2 regions of the Sporosarcina sp. P12(2017) genome follow, and region 1 is predicted to be linked to the other one. Evidence: riboswitches for the same ligand, from Rfam matches in the RefSeq annotation. Region 1 holds a riboswitch; the other holds the start of a gene.

Region 1 (8,249 bases):
CTGAAAAGATAGCAAGTTACAAGATTTTTTTAGAATATCTCAATTTTGACTTAACTTTTGTGTCAATTTTATGTACTATATTAAACTTTATCATTTACATTCGACTGAATTCAGAGTATCATTAGACTATTCAAACAAACTACGTGAAGTTCTAAATGTAAGCGCATACACATACTAGTGAGAACAATACGAAAAGAAAGAGGCGAAGCGCCATGACAAAGAAAACAGGTACAATTCGATCAATCCTAGGAGCGAACCTCCTCCTCATCATGACTTTTGCTTTCCTACCTGCTTTACTCGTAAATCCAGATATGGATGTGTTCCAAAGCGCTATGAAATTATTAAATAACGAGTGACAACTCATATGACAGAGCCTTTCCTTTTATTTAAGGAAAGGCTCCTATATTTATCGCTTGCGAATAGTAAAGCGATCTTCTAATAACAACCAATTTTGCGGGAATGCTAGCCCGAGTTTCCAGTACATGATTCCACGCAACTTAAATTTCTTCAGCAAGTTAAACTTTTCATTGATGCTTCGTGCATCTTCAAACCACACTTCATGTTCGGTTCCAGTTTCATCGTAATACGTATAATGTGGCGCTTGGGCTAATGCGTCGTATTCAATAGCGACATTCTGCTCGATTGCCAGATTAGTCGCCATCCGTGGACTTAATGCTCTGGCGGCTTTACTGTCCGATTGACCAAATGGAGCTGTCCAATCATAACCGTATAGATTTTGTCCTAAAAACACTTTTTCATTCGGGATTTGACTTACGGCGTATTCCACTACTTTTGTGACTGGACCGATTGGGCTCACAGCTTGTGGTGCACTATACGTATATCCCCATTCATACGTCATCAATACAACGAAATCTGCAATCTCTCCATGTGCTTTATAATCATGGGCGCCATAAATACCTGTCGTTACTTCCCCAGCTTTTGGTGCAAGTGCTGTGGAAATTGTCAGGCCCGCTTTATGAATTTGATCACGCGCATTACGTAATAATTGATTATATAATTCCCGATCTTCTGGGAATAATAACTCAAAGTCGAAGTGAATATCACTATAGCCGATTTCTTTTGCTACTTCAATGGCACTTTGAATCATTTGGTTTTGTGCAGCTTGATCGGTAAAAATCACATGCGCCAAATCCGCACTGAATGAATAGTTTTCTAAATTGGTCAGCACTAGTATATTTTGAGCACCTGCATTTTCTGCAATAGTCGGAATATCGGCGAGCGCTGGTGCTTTGAGTGATCCGTCACGTTGTACTTCATAGCTAAACATTGCGAGATACGTGAGACCATCCACACGTTCACGAACTTCCGCCAGCATATCTTGACTGACAGGATTACGCGGTTCTACATATAATAATGAATCAATTAACGTTTTCACTTCTTGTGGTATATACAGACGCTGACCGATCATTAACATTCTAGTAGGGTCGATTGCATTAATTTGCGCCAAGCGCGCAACTGTTAAACCGTATCTCTGTGCAATTGTATATAGGCTATCTCCAGGTCGCACCCAGTAATAAGAACCTATTATTGGAATGACAAGCGCTTGTCCCACAGCTAATCGTATTTCGCTCTCTAATTCATTAACTTCTGCTATTTGTTCGTATGGCACACCGTATATGTTACCAATTTCATATAAACTCTCCCCTTGCGAAACTACATGAATCTGCATGTATCCCCACTACCCTTCTTGAGTTCTATCCTTATGATATGATGGTGCGTTACAAACTATGCATGAGTCGTGAATGCCATCTCATATGTATAGGATTTCGATGATTTCACATACTACTCTCGATGTACATGACAATTGAAGGAGGAAATAAATTTGACAAATCAATTCGAAACATCTCAACACATGCAAGGCGGAGCGGTACCACCATCGATGAATCACGGGGGACATGAGTTATTTGATGTTAAAGAGATACTAAGCGCGACCGTTGGAGCATTAAACCAAGCAATGATTTTACGTCCACACGTCCAAGATCCAGAACTTCTCGATATTCTTGATCGACAATACCGATTCACGCTGGATGAGTACAATATCCTTGTCGAAAGTTTTAAGACAGGCAAAGATCCTTCACATCCTACACAGCGCTATCAAATGAAAGCAAGCAGCGATTTCATTTACGGCATGAAAGAAAAAGCACCTGCTAAACCTATTCAATCTACAGGTGAAATCAGTGATGAAATCATCTCCGGATTTTTGTTGGGCGCTACAAAAGAAGGCGCTACAGGCAAAACGGCTGCTTCATTAGAAGTATGTAATCCAGTCGTTCGCCGTGTACTTGCAGATTCTGTGCCCAACTGTATAGAAATGGCATACGAGTTGTCCATTTACCAAAACAAACATCAATATTATCAAGTTCCACAATTAAATGATCAGGACATGAATATGTTGCTAAATTCTTTTGCGCCTTCCCAAGGTCAACCGGGTATGCCAAACAACCTGCAATAAGTTAACGATTCAAGCAGATGGGGAAAAACTCCATCTGCTTTTTGCTATTACACTCGTTATATTTGTATACTAAGTAGAAGCATACAAAAGAGGAGTGTCTATATGAAAGTTGCGATCTTTGATTTTGATGGTACGTTGTACACTAAAGAAACTTTTAAATTACTCATGGAGCAATTAAAAAATCATCCTACTTACAAGCAGTATTATAGGAAGTTCTACCGTTCAATATTACCACTTTACATTCGCTATAAATTAAAAATACTGCCTGAATCTGTCATGAAAGAGCGCTCGATGCACCTTTATCTTAAAGCCTTAGACTCATTAACGATGACGGAACTACATGAGTTTTTCAAAGGCATGCATAACGTTATGATGCCGGACTTTAACGAACAAGTCATTAATCGACTGGCAAAGCACCGAAAAGATGGATACCATGTCTTGCTCGTTTCTGGAGCCTATACTCCTTTCTTAAAAGCAGTTACAAGTCACCTAATATTTGATCGAATTATTGGCACAGACATCCCGTCAAATGGCGAACAACTTGCAATGGATCAGCCCTTATTACATATTCAAGGTACACGTAAAAACGAACAAATTTACCAAGCACTACAAGGAGAAACTATCGACTGGGACAATAGCTTTGCCTATGGAGACAGCATTTCCGACCTTCCAGTTTTAGAGAAAGTTGGCTCCCCTGTAGCAGTTCGTCCAGATGAAAAACTTACTGTCGTGGCCAAACAAAGAAATTGGGAAATATTATAAAAAACGCGAAGAGCTCTGAATATGTCAGAGCTCTCCACGTTAAGTCGATTTTAATGTATTAATATATAAACTACCATCTGTCTGAATTTCTGCATAGAGAACATGCTCAGGCTTAGAAATCCCCTGCTTTTTTAATTGTTCTGTTAGCCAAGTATCGGTCAATTGAAGTTCTCGCATACTTTTCTCTTCTACTTTCCCATTAGTAATAATTTCAGTCGGAATATATTTTGGCGTTGGTGATGGAGCTTTGACATCTTTCTTTGTCGCATATTTCTCGCCCGTATTTAGCATGACACTCAAATTACCATTCGTTTCGAATATCGCGTAATTGACATCCTTCATCGAAAATACCGACTGCTCTCGTAGCAACATATTTAAATCATTGAAACTCAACCGTAATTTACGCATGGAACCTTCTAGGATTTTTCCATTTTGAATGACAATTATCGGTTTATCATCGAGTAATACGCGAAGTTTGATGGATTTGAATGATAAAAAGTTAGCAATAATCGTTAACACTGCCCATAAAACCATTCCATATAAGCCATTTAAGAAAGGTGTTTCAGACTCTCCCGCCAAGTTGGCTGCAATCGAACCAATCGTTATGCCTGTTACATAATGAAAGAAAGTCAGCTGAGACACTTGTTTCTTCCCCATGAAGCGCGCTAAGATCAACAGTACAATAAATGAAATCACCGTTCGTAAAGTCATTTCCCAAAAAGCCAATTCCCAAAATTCATCTATGTTCACTGCATACACCTCCAGTAGTCGGAGTATGTGCAAACTATAGAAATTTATACTGCAATTCTTTTAACTCCAGTTGTAAGGAGTTTTTTGGTAGACATAGTAATTGAGCCAATTAGAGAATAATAAATGCGTGTGGGAACGCCAAGTATTCATAGGTTCTTTTGATGGATCATCATTCGGATAATAATTTACAGGAATGTCAATATCAGCACCTTTTTCTACATCGCGAGCATATTCATCCCCCAAGGTATGTGCATCGTATTCTAAATGTCCAGTTACCATAATATGCTTTGCATCATTTGAGATCACAATGAATGCACCTGCCTCTTCAGAAGCAGAAAGTAGAGTCAAATCGGGATGACTCTTTATTTCTTCTAATGAAACCCCCGTATGGCGTGAGTGTGGCGCTACAAATACATCATTGAATCCGCGTGCCAAGTTCACTGTCGGATCGGTAATATCATGTGAAAACACTCCAAAACATTTCTTTGACAACTCGAACTTGTCAATTCCGTAATGATGATAAAGGGCCGCTTGTGCCCCCCAGCAAATATGGAGCACTGATGTAACGTTCGTTTTTGTCCATTCCATGATCTCTTCTAACTCTTTCCAATAGACTACATCTTCAAATTGTAAAAGTTCGATTGGCGCACCTGTGATGATCATACCGTCAAAACGACGAGCTTTAACATGTTCAAAAGTAGTATAGAAGGTTTCTAAATGAGTCTGACTGACGTTTTTTGAAACATAGGATGCTGTATTGAGGAATGTGACATTCACTTGTAATGGTGTATTTCCAAGCAATCGAAGCAATTGTAACTCAGTCTTCTCTTTTTCTGGCATCAAGTTCAAAATCAAAATATTGATTGGACGGATATCCTGTGTTGTGGCACGTTCTTCATCCATAATAAAGATTTTCTCTTCTTTCAATAATTCTCCTGCTGGTAGATGTTTCGGTATATTAATCGGCATACTATTTCCCCCTTAACGTTCTATTATTACTATTTCTATACAAAAAACCCTCATTTCTATTAGATAAGAAAATGAGGGTTGACTGTTCACCGTTCTTATCTCTCAAGACAACAATCTTGTTGGAGGTAGCACCTTCCTGTATGCACAGAGGTTGCTGAAGCTTCATCAGGCCAATTCCCTCAGCTTCTCTTGATAAGAAATATTTAATTACTGACTATTATAGCATTAATAATTTAATTGTATAGCAGAATTGTCAAATTGTTCTGCGCATTTTAGTTTTGTAAATTGTAGATGGTCTATTTTTGTGTATAATAGAAATTACCAACTACTTTTCTTCGAGGAGGAGCTTATGAAATCTTTAGGTATAGTTCGTAAAGTTGATCATCTCGGCAGGATTGTCATTCCGAAAGAACTTCGGAATTCTATGTCGATCGATCAAGGTGACCCTATCGAAATTTTCGTAGAGGATGACAGAATTATATTGAGAAAATATCAGGTCAACAGAGCATGTTTTATCACCGGCGATGTGATGGATGAAAACAAGCAATTGTCGAACGGTCTATACATCAGTCCACGAGGCGCAAAAATCCTTATAGAGCAACTGAAAGATTTCACATAATACAAATATATAAGAACTATTGTAAAATCTTTTCTTATAAAAAAGGACCGAAAACAACAGTTACAGTTGTCTTCAGTCCTTTTGTTTAATTGTCTCTTGATCCACTCATAGAGAATTATTGCATTACGTTAAACTATTAATAAACTCCTCAATCTCTTCTTTAGTTTTACGATTCTTACTTACCAAACGACCTTTTTCTGTTCCTTCGCTAAATGCCACAAAACTAGGAATACCGAATATATCCAACTGACTGCAAAGCTCTATAAATTCATCACGATCAACCGAGATGAACTCATACTCTGCAAACTCAATTTCTAGTGTAGGTAAGAATGGTTCAATCACTCTACAATCTGGACACCAGTCTGCAGTGAATAAGAAAATTACTCTTTCTTCCTGTTTAAGTTGCTCAAATTGCTCTAGAGATTCTAATTTTTTCAATTTCCAACACTCCTCTTTACGAATAGTATAAGCTCACTATAACACTTTTATCTGTACTTCTTCTCTTTAGACGACTTAAGCAAATTCCTTTCACTCAGTTCAATTAAAGATGTTTTTTTATAATTAACTCCCCAAACACGAACGTTCACAAATAATTCAATAATTACGTTCGCATTTAACTGTTTTTCGGATTTTCGAGAAAAGCAATTGACAATAGTTTTTGACGTGTTATGATTAGTTCTAAATTAATAGTTGTTAAACAATTTTGACGAAGAGATACCTTCCTAAAAAGGATTTTCCAGAGAGCTGATGCAAAGGTGAAAGTCAGCAAATTCTGAGGTTGGGGGCACTTCTGAATTGATTAGCTGAACTTTTTTAGTAGGCTGATCCGTCACATGCACGTTACGCATCCTGAATGAAGGCTGCAATTGCAGCAAACAAGGGTGGTACCGCGTTAGTTTATCGAGCTTTTCGCCCCTTACTTATACGTAAGGGATGGAAGGCTTTTTTATTTTACCTATAAGGGGGGTAGCGCGCAACATACATATACGAACGACTGCACCTAGTTTCTACAAAAACACCCACTACAAACTATCGAAGGAGAGAATGAATATCATGGCTTTTAAAATACTTATTAGTGACCCACTTAGCGAGGACGGAATTTTCCCATTACGACAAGCAGAAGGTTTTGAAATTGTAATGGAAACGGACATGACACCAGATCAGCTGAAAGAGCGTATTAAAGATTTCGACGCACTACTAGTACGTAGTCAGACAACAGTTACAAAAGAATTGTTGGAAGCAGCTGATCAATTAAAGATCATCGGTCGTGCTGGTGTAGGTGTCGATAATATCGATTTGGACGCAGCTACCGAAAAAGGAATTATCGTTGTCAATGCTCCGGACGGCAACACAAACTCTGCAGCTGAGCACACAGTCGCAATGATGATGTCTATGGCACGCAAAATTCCTCAAGCTTTCAACTCGTTGAAAAATAATAAATGGGATAGAAAATCATTCCTTGGTGTGGAATTGAAAGACAAAACTTTAGGAATCATCGGGCTCGGTCGTATTGGTGCTGAAGTTGCAAGACGCGCAAGAGGACAACGCATGAATGTAGTAGCATATGACCCGTACCTAACAGAAGATGTTGCAAAGAAATTGGGTATTGAAATTGGAACAGTAGATGAAGTGCTCGAAGTAGCAGACTTCATTACAGTTCACACACCTTTACTTAAAGAAACCCGTAGAATGATCAACAAAGAAGCATTTGAGAAAATGAAAGACGGCGTACAAATTATCAACTGTGCACGCGGTGGAATTATTGACGAAGATGCTCTATACGATGCAATCGTTGCTGGTAAAGTGGCGGGTGCAGCATTGGACGTATTCGAAGAAGAGCCATTCCTCGACCACAAATTATTGACATTACCTGAAGTAATTGCGACTCCACACTTGGGAGCAAGTACATTCGAAGCACAGGAATCAGTAGCAGTCGACGTAAGCCGCGACGTAGTGAACTTCTTGACAATCGGATCTGTTCGTAACCCAGTAAACTTGCCATCTGTTTCTCGTGATGTGTTGGCAATAATAGAGCCATTCTTCGATCTTACAGAGAAGTTGGGTATGTTCTTATCACAAATCCAAAACTCCGTTATCCATGAAATCAATATTCAATATGCTGGCGAATTGGCAAACTACGATGTGCGCGCACTAACTCGTAATACAGTCAAAGGTCTTTTGAAGCGTAACCTTGGAGAAACTGTTAACGATGTAAATGCGAAGTTATTGGCTGATCGTTACGGCATTAAAGTAAATGAACAAAAAACAACTACTGGTAAAGGTTTCTTGAACTTGATTACAGTAGAAATTGTTACTGAGAAAGGTGTTCGCAAAGTAGCGGGTACACTTCTAAATGGTCTTGGTGCACGTATTGTAAAAGTGGACGATTATGTAGTGGATGTAATTCCAAGCGGTCACTTATTATTTATCCGACACAGAGACCAGCCAGGTGCAATTGGTCGTGTAGGGACACTTCTAGCAGAAGAGAATATCAACATTGCCGCAATGCAAGTTGGACGTTCCACTGAAGGCGGATATGCTATCATGATGTTAGCTGTCGACAACCACGTTGAGTCGGTTTCTATCAAGCGTATCAAAGAAGTTCAAAATATAAATGATGCAAAAGCAATCGATCTATAAGAATGAAAACCTCCTGCTGATATATTTTCAGCTGGA
Region 2 (8,249 bases), on a different contig from region 1:
GCTGATGGCCGTTTAGTCAATAACGTTCTGGGTTTCCCCGGGATCTTTCGAGGTGCGCTTAATGCCAATGCAAAATCCATCACGTACCCAATGCTCATTGCTGCAGCTCTGGCGATCGTGGAAAGCACAAAGCGTGACGATTTAGTACCACATCCATTAGATCCAAATGTACACATTAACGTAGCGTTGGCAGTTGAAAAGGTAGTGTATGAAGAACAAGAAAATGAATAATCATTCGATGACCTATTAACTAAATACCGTTAATAGGTTTTTTGTGCAGAATAAATTCTTCATTACGAGGTATCCTACGTAAAAAAGAAAGTAGGATGATTATGATAGAAGAAAAATATCCGATGTATATATCAATTAATCACAAAATGGTTCTCACAGACCCTCACGCTTCGACATGGGAATACAAAGTAGAAGTTACAAGAGAAGCATATCCTGTATTCGAAAAATTATTTTCTCAAATGGAACAGCTGGAATTTCAAAACTTTTTGCGGTCCCATTTACCGTATATTCCCTATCACTATGATCAAGACAATGACAAAGTGGATTTACGCTTGAAGAAAATCTTTGCCTTGATTCATGAATACACCGATGATGAATCCAAACGTTTTATCGAGCAACTACCGCTGTTTCGTTGAATTTTCACTAACCTTTCCGCTACACTAGAGGAAAGGACGTGATCCATATTGCTGAAATTTGAAGATTTACAGGGAGCCAATGTCGAATTGACTTTTGGACCCAATTCACATCAAATCGAATCTCGCCATGTGCTAGTTGTGATAAAGCACGATAATCATTGGTTATTGACCAAACATAGAATTCGCGGTATGGAGTTCCCAGGTGGAAAAGCGGAACCGGGAGAGACAATTGAACAAGCTGCCATTCGGGAAACAAGGGAAGAGACAGGAGTCACTATAGATAACGTTCATTCATTTGCCGAGTACGTCGTCTTTACGGATCCGCCGTTCTGCAAAGCCGTGTTCACAGGTGATATTATACATGTGGAAAAAGACTTTACATTAATGGAAACCGAAGGAGCGGTGTGGATGACAGACGCTGAACTGAACGCCTGTAAAGAACTCAGCTTTCATATGAAAGATCGTGGAATGGGTGAACTTAGGAAGTGGGTGGAAGCGAATGATGGAACAAACTGATGGTCAAATCATTCGAAGAAAAGACTATCCTTCACCAAACCCACAAGTCACACTGGAAGAAATTACCTATAGCTCCGATGGCTTGCATGTAAAAGGGCTGCTTGCAACACCAAAAGCAAAAGGACGGTATGATGGCTTGCTTTATTTACGTGGAGGCATACAACATGTGGGAATGGTTAGACCGGCACGTATTGCACAATTTGCCTCCTATGGGCTTGTCGTGTTCGCCCCTTACTATCGCGGAAATCGTGGTGGTGAAGGGAAGGATGAATTTGCTGGAGAAGATCGCAATGATGCAGTAGTAGGAGTAGAAGTACTCAAACAGCAACGTGCTGTCAACTCAGATCGCATTCATCTGTTTTCTTTTTCGAGAGGTGGAATCATGGCATTATGGACGGCCATTATGCGCGATGATTTAACTTCCATGGTGACATGGGCAGGAGTCTCAGACGTGATATTCACGTACAAAGAGCGACAGGACATGCGCAGGATGATGAAGCGTGTCATTGGTGGAACGCCGAATAATCAACCAGATGCGTATCGTGAGAGAACAGCATTGTTCCGAACGGAAGATATCGATATTCCGACACTGATTATTCATGGAACACTCGATACGAATGTGTCTTTTGAACAGGCATTATTGCTGGAGAATGCATTGCGTGATGAGAATAAAGAATTTGAAACTTGGTACTTAGAAGGCTACACGCATTATATTCCTCCTGAAATGAACCGGAAACTTGTGAAAGATGCAGTGGATTGGATGAAGAGGCAATGAAGTGGATAGGCTAGGTTAAATGTGTTTGATCAGCTATTCTTGGTCGTTACTCGATTTAGTATTTGGTATTGAAAGTAGCGAGTGTCATGCTTTGGACCCGCGCAGGCACGTGGGGGATTGCCTACAGCCATAAGCCAACTGGCGATAGTGCTACCAGTTGTCTCATGGCCACGGCCTACCCCGCAGTTGTGCCTGCGCTGCTACGGGGGGAGAAGTTAGGTTGTGTTTTATAGTAGATGATAACCAGCGACTGTGTGCTACTGAGCTTTTATCTTCGCAAAGCAACTACCTACTGCCGTATCTTACGTATCCGTATCAAAGCCAAAAGAAATTTAAAACCAAAAAAGAGGCTGACCAGGAATTCCTGGTCAGCCTTTTTCATATGTCATTACTTAATAACGGGTGGTCCGCCTTTGATTGCGATGTCTTCTGAAACGTGTGAGAATTTCTTGAAGTTCTCACGGAATGCATCAGCCAAACGGTTTGCTTCTTTATCGTATTCGTTCGGATCTTCCCAAGCGTAACGAGGGTGTAGAACATTACTTGGTACGCCTTCGATTTCAATAGGCATATTCAAGCCAAAGATTTCGTTCTTCTTTGTTTCTACATTATCCAATTTACCGGCAATTGCAGCGCGTACCATTGAACGTGTGTAGCCCAAGTTCATACGTGAACCTACACCATAGATTCCGCCAGTCCATCCTGTATTCACAAGGAATACTTTTGAACCGTGCTCATCAATTTTCTTTCCAAGCATCTCTGCATATGTTGCTGCAGGAAGTGGTAAGAATGGTGAACCGAAACAAGTAGAGAATGTTGGTTCAGGAGCAGTGATTCCACGCTCAGTTCCAGCAAGTTTAGAAGTGAAACCGCTCAAGAAGTGGTACATTGCCTGTTCTTTTGTAAGAATCGAGATTGGAGGCAATACGCCAGAAGCATCAGCTGTAAGGAAGATGATGTTCTTCGGGTGACCAGCAACAGACGGTGTCACGATATTGTCAATGTTTTCAATCGGATAAGCAGCACGTGTGTTTTCTGTTAATGATTTATCATCATAATCTGGAGTGCGCGTTTCTTCATCCAGTACTACGTTTTCTAAAACAGCACCGAAACGGATTGCTCCGAAGATTTCAGGTTCTTTTTCAGCAGAAAGGTTGATACACTTTGCGTAACATCCACCTTCAATGTTAAATACGCCATTATCAGACCAGCCGTGCTCATCGTCACCAATAAGTTTACGGTTAGCATCTGCTGAAAGTGTCGTTTTACCTGTTCCAGAAAGACCGAAGAATAAAGCTACATCGCCTTCTTCTCCAACGTTTGCTGAACAGTGCATAGATAAGATATCTTGCTCTGGAAGCAAGAAGTTCATAACAGAGAAAATAGACTTTTTCATTTCTCCAGCGTACTCTGTACCACCGATCAAGACGATGCGCTTTTCAAGCGACACAATGATGAACGTTTCAGAGTTTGTGCCATCCACTTCTGGATCCGCTTTGAATGAAGGGGCAGCCAAAATTGTGAATTGCGATTCGTGTGTTTTTAATTCTTCTTCGGTTGGACGGATGAATAATTGGTGAACAAACAGATTTTGCCAAGCTAATTCATTAATTACTTGGATAGACAATTGAGAGTCTTTATCTGCTCCTGCAAACCCTTTAAATACAAAGAGTTCATCTTTTATCTTCAAATGATCAATGACTTTCGTGTATAATGAATCAAAGATCTCTTCTGAAATTGGACTGTTCGTGCTACCCCAATCTACTTTATCCTTAGACACTGCATCTTCAACGATGAATTTGTCCTTAGGTGAGCGTCCTGTATATTTACCTGTACGTGCAGTGATCGCACCGTCGGCAGAAAGTTTAGCTTCGTCTCTTGCCACTGCTTTTTCCGTTAATTCTGCTACAGACGCTTGGATCGTCACGTTGCTTCCACTAAGAAGACTTTTTAAGCTATCATCAATTTTTGCAGATATCATGTTTACATACCGTCCTTTGCGTAGTCGATTTATTTTTATCTTAATAAGAATATCCTAATTCGTAAATAGTATAACACATTAAGAATATTAATCTATACTAATGGAAAACTCAAGTGATTTAGGATAAATAATTTGACAAAATCCAAACTTTTTAATACGATGTGACATGAACGGATACTCTTATCCCGAGTTGGTGGAGGGTACAGGCCCTGTGAAACCCGGCAACCTGCAATAGACGTACGTCTAACGCGAAGGTGCCAAACCTGAAGCAAGGTTTAATTCCTTGGACGATAAGAGTGAAAGGTGCTGCGCGTGAAATTTTGCCTTTTACTCATGGATTGAAAATGAGTGGAGGGCTTTTTATATTGTCTAGCCCTGAATCCTTATGGTATATGCTTGACGTCTAGGCGTGGAACTTTACCAGGGACTTATGAGAGTACCGTATCATGATGCTTAATATAGGGGGAAACAAAATGACAAACCGTCGACTGTTTACATCAGAATCAGTTACAGAAGGCCATCCTGACAAGATGTGCGACCAAATATCAGACGCAATTTTAGATGCGATCCTAACGGAAGATCCAAATGCGCGTGTGGCATGTGAAACGAGCATCACGACTGGACTCGTATTAGTAATGGGAGAAATCACTACAACAACGTATGTGGATATTCCGAAAGTCGTTCGCGACACTGTAAAGGAAATCGGGTATGTTCGTGCGAAATATGGCTTCGATTACGAGACGTCCGCTGTACTAACTTCCATTGACGAGCAATCACCTGAAATCGCTGCAAGTGTCAACGTGGCACTCGAAGCACGTGAAGGCTCTATGTCAGATGAAGAATTAGATGCAATCGGTGCAGGAGATCAAGGTCTAATGTTTGGATATGCATGTAATGAAACGCCGGAATTAATGCCTTTACCAATTAGCCTTTCTCATAAATTGGCACATCGCTTGGCGCAGGCACGTAAAGAGGAACTTATTACGTATTTACGTCCTGACGGAAAAACACAAGTAACGGTAGAATACGATCAAGATAATAATCCCGTGCGAATTGACACAATCGTTATTTCCACACAACACCACCCTGAAGCGACACTCGAGCAAATCGAGAAGGATATAAAGAAAGTTGTCATTGATGCAGTAGTTCCAAAAAACTTATTGGACGAGCATACTAAATACTTCATTAATCCTACTGGCAGCTTTGTTGTAGGTGGACCTCAAGGAGATTCCGGTCTGACTGGACGTAAAATCATCGTTGATACGTACGGTGGATATGCCCGTCATGGTGGCGGTGCTTTCTCGGGGAAAGACGCTACAAAAGTAGACCGTTCCGCTTCTTATGCAGCACGCTATGTTGCAAAGAACATCGTTGCAGCAGGACTTGCTGAACATTGTGAAGTTCAGTTGGCGTATGCTATTGGAGTAGCAAGCCCGGTTTCGATTTCGATCAATACATTCGACACCGGTAAGCTGTCCGAGACTCAATTAGTGGAGTTCGTACGCGAATTATTTGACCTTCGACCAGCGGGAATCATCAAAATGCTTGACCTACGTCGTCCAATCTACAAACAAACAGCAGCATACGGTCACTTCGGCCGCACTGATATCGAATTGCCATGGGAACAGACGGATAAAGTGGAAGCGTTGAAAGAACTTGCTAGTAACGTACGTGTGAAACACTAAAGTACTGGAATGCAGAAAGAGAACTCACAGTCTCTTTCTGCATTTTTTATTTGTTCGCTGGCGAAATACGAAGAGGAATCACTTCATAGTCTGCCTCTTTACAAGCTACTTGCAATCCTTTAGCCTCAATATCATTTTTTAACACCTTCTTTTGCTTCACTTCCACATCAAACGAACTGCTGAATGGATAATCCTTTACCTTAATCGTGTGCTGATCTGCAAAGTATATTCCAATTCGTCCTATCGGTAATGAATGGAAATTGTCTGGAGAAGGAATACCATCACGAAAAAATATATGTTCATTTGCTTTGTCTACACCTGGTTCATTCACACAGCAATACAAGGAAAAATTATCAGCAAGCTGAAGCAAAGCGAAATGCTTTTCAAATAGTTCTTTATTGAACCCCACGACTTCTTTACGTAATCGTTCTCGACGACTCTGTTCACCCTCGATAAATAGCTTTGCTTCTTTCCTGTTATTGCCCTGAATAAACTGTTCATAATGAAGACTGCAAAGTATAGCTGCATAAAGATCTATATTTTCTACAACATCAATCCCTTGACGATAAAGTACCGTTTTAGGGAGAGTCGGAAAGTCAGAGAATTGAAATGGTGCAGACTTCGCATCGTTCCGAAAAGGTTGTTCGTCAAAAGGAGCCCAACCGATGTCGTGGTTCCTAATAGCAGTTAGTACAGAATGACGCCATTGATCATCAGGAAACATCTCCTTTTTCCAGTGTTTCATTAATTCTTCAGCTAGGTGTGCATGATGATGTTGTTGCACGAAGCTGAATGACTTCTTGTGTTCACGTACAATCATTGTACTTCATCCTTTCTTGTCAGGAGGAGCGTCGTCATTTTGTATGACTTCTTCTTTTATCTTTTCTTGTACTTTTTCCATTCTCTCTACTTCTTCCTGATACATTTCCTCTGCTTCTGTTGTAGCCGGAATAATAGGCTCTTCATTGAAGTCGACACGTTTTCCGTATCGTAGAAGTTCATAAATGATCATTCCGTTATTCGGCTTACCATTTACCGTTTTCATTGGAATAGAGTCAAATAGCACGAAATAGAAAGCATAGAAAATAAAACGGTTCCAGAATGTTTTAGAGTCTTCGAAAAAACCATTTGCAATCAGTGCATTCATTGTGAGCGCCACGACAACATTAATCAAAATGGGCCCTGCATATATACATATATAAGCAAAATTACTTTTCCTCTTCACTGAATCAAATGAAAACCAGCTATTCACATGATAATATTTTCGTATATCTAAAACGCCTAATTTTAAAAGTCTGGGTCCAGAACCAATAGTGAGTCTGGCATTTTTCACACCGAAGAGCCCACTAATAACAAAATACCCAGCTTCTCTTAGGAATGTAACGACAGGTAAAATGATGAAACAAGAAATTACCAAGCCGAGGAGGTCTGCTAAACCAAACATATCATGTCGACTCCTTCTATAAGTTCTTCATATGATGATTCAATGGTGTAATAGTAAAATACCCATTTTCCTCAAAATAAATCGTTTTAGTAATATTATGATATAAACATACTAGTAGAAGTTATGTTTAAATTAAAAGAGAGCGGGAAATTATAAAGTATTAGCCGAATACACGTAGTTTTCTGAGGAGGAATAGAACATGGCGAAAATAGCAGTAGAAATACCATTTGATGATGTGAAACAAGCCTTAGAAGAAAAAGGACATGAAGTGAAGATGTTTGCAAGTGATGAACATCTAAGCGGCTATGACATGGGTGTTGTACGTGCATTAAGCGATGTCAACATCGACCAATTCGACTTCCCAGTAGTGAGCATTGAAGGCAACTCCGTACAAGACATTGTAGAAGATGTAGAAAAAAGAGTACATCGCTAATAATTGAATATATTCTATCTTAGAACTGAAGAACAAATCCAACAGGGAATTGTTCTTCAGTTTTTTGCATAGAAAATAAAAGAATTGATCGTAGGCGCCTGCTTGCTACGTTTAGTAAAGGTGATTCCGCGTCATTTTGCTTTAGGAAGTTGACAAGAAGCCAATGGGACAGTAAACTGATCAACATTGACTCGTGAGTCAATGAATAAAAAGAAGTGAGTTGAAAAACCTTTATGTCCCTCCGAAGGAATGAAAAGATTCAAGAGATTCGCGATGTTCGGCAGCACGAATTAAAAGAAGCCGCTATCGAATTATTTGGTACGAAAGGGTACGCAGCAACAAAAATTAGTGATATCACAAATAAAGCCGAACAAAGTCACGGCTTGTTTTACCACTACTTCAAGTCAAAAGAAGATCTGTACGTTAAGGTTATTCTTGAGTTACTCACTGTCATCATCGGTACAGTTGATCAAGCAGAGGAAAAACATGACAGTCCTTTAAAGCAATTGGAATGGCTTACTGAAGTAACCCACTCTGGCTCATTAAGAGATGGGGTACATCGCCATATCTTGATCATGCAAGCTTTGTATTCGGATCATTTAACACAAGAAGTGAAAGAAGAGATTGTGGAAAAATATCGATTCATGGTTGAACGTATTGAACATATTATTATTAGAGGACAAATCTCCGGAGAGTTTATTGAAGGAGATGCAGAAGAATTAGCTGTGTATCATTTATCTTTAGTGCATGGTTTGTTATTAACAAATG

What was found. A riboswitch is a leader RNA that binds a small molecule or an ion and turns the genes downstream of it on or off. The one in region 1 is predicted to bind S-adenosylmethionine.
Region 2: another riboswitch for S-adenosylmethionine. It lies ahead of metK (methionine adenosyltransferase); the one in region 1 lies ahead of metA (homoserine O-acetyltransferase MetA).

The regions. Positions count from the first base shown of each region.
Region 1 covers NZ_PDYL01000022.1:41,241-49,489, reverse strand. The annotation lists gene CSV80_RS17695 (hypothetical protein) at 213-356, shown strand; gene CSV80_RS15555 (LysM peptidoglycan-binding domain-containing protein) at 407-1,690, opposite strand; gene CSV80_RS15550 (spore coat protein) at 1,838-2,473, shown strand; gene CSV80_RS15545 (HAD family hydrolase) at 2,576-3,235, shown strand; gene CSV80_RS15540 (YetF domain-containing protein) at 3,275-3,979, opposite strand; gene metA (homoserine O-acetyltransferase MetA) at 4,046-4,954, opposite strand; SAM riboswitch class I at 5,047-5,153, opposite strand; gene CSV80_RS15530 (AbrB/MazE/SpoVT family DNA-binding domain-containing protein) at 5,304-5,573, shown strand; gene CSV80_RS15525 (thioredoxin family protein) at 5,697-6,011, opposite strand; T-box leader at 6,268-6,493, shown strand; gene serA (phosphoglycerate dehydrogenase) at 6,627-8,213, shown strand.
Region 2 covers NZ_PDYL01000026.1:15,822-24,070, reverse strand. The annotation lists gene CSV80_RS16305 (NAD-dependent malic enzyme) at 1-231, shown strand, start outside; gene CSV80_RS16300 (hypothetical protein) at 333-647, shown strand; gene CSV80_RS16295 (NUDIX hydrolase) at 696-1,163, shown strand; gene CSV80_RS16290 (alpha/beta hydrolase family protein) at 1,147-1,938, shown strand; gene pckA (phosphoenolpyruvate carboxykinase (ATP)) at 2,327-3,919, opposite strand; SAM riboswitch class I at 4,097-4,216, shown strand; gene metK (methionine adenosyltransferase) at 4,393-5,604, shown strand; gene CSV80_RS16275 (DUF3891 family protein) at 5,651-6,424, opposite strand; gene CSV80_RS16270 (hypothetical protein) at 6,431-7,048, opposite strand; gene CSV80_RS16265 (YkuS family protein) at 7,248-7,481, shown strand; gene CSV80_RS16260 (TetR/AcrR family transcriptional regulator) at 7,715-8,249, shown strand, end outside.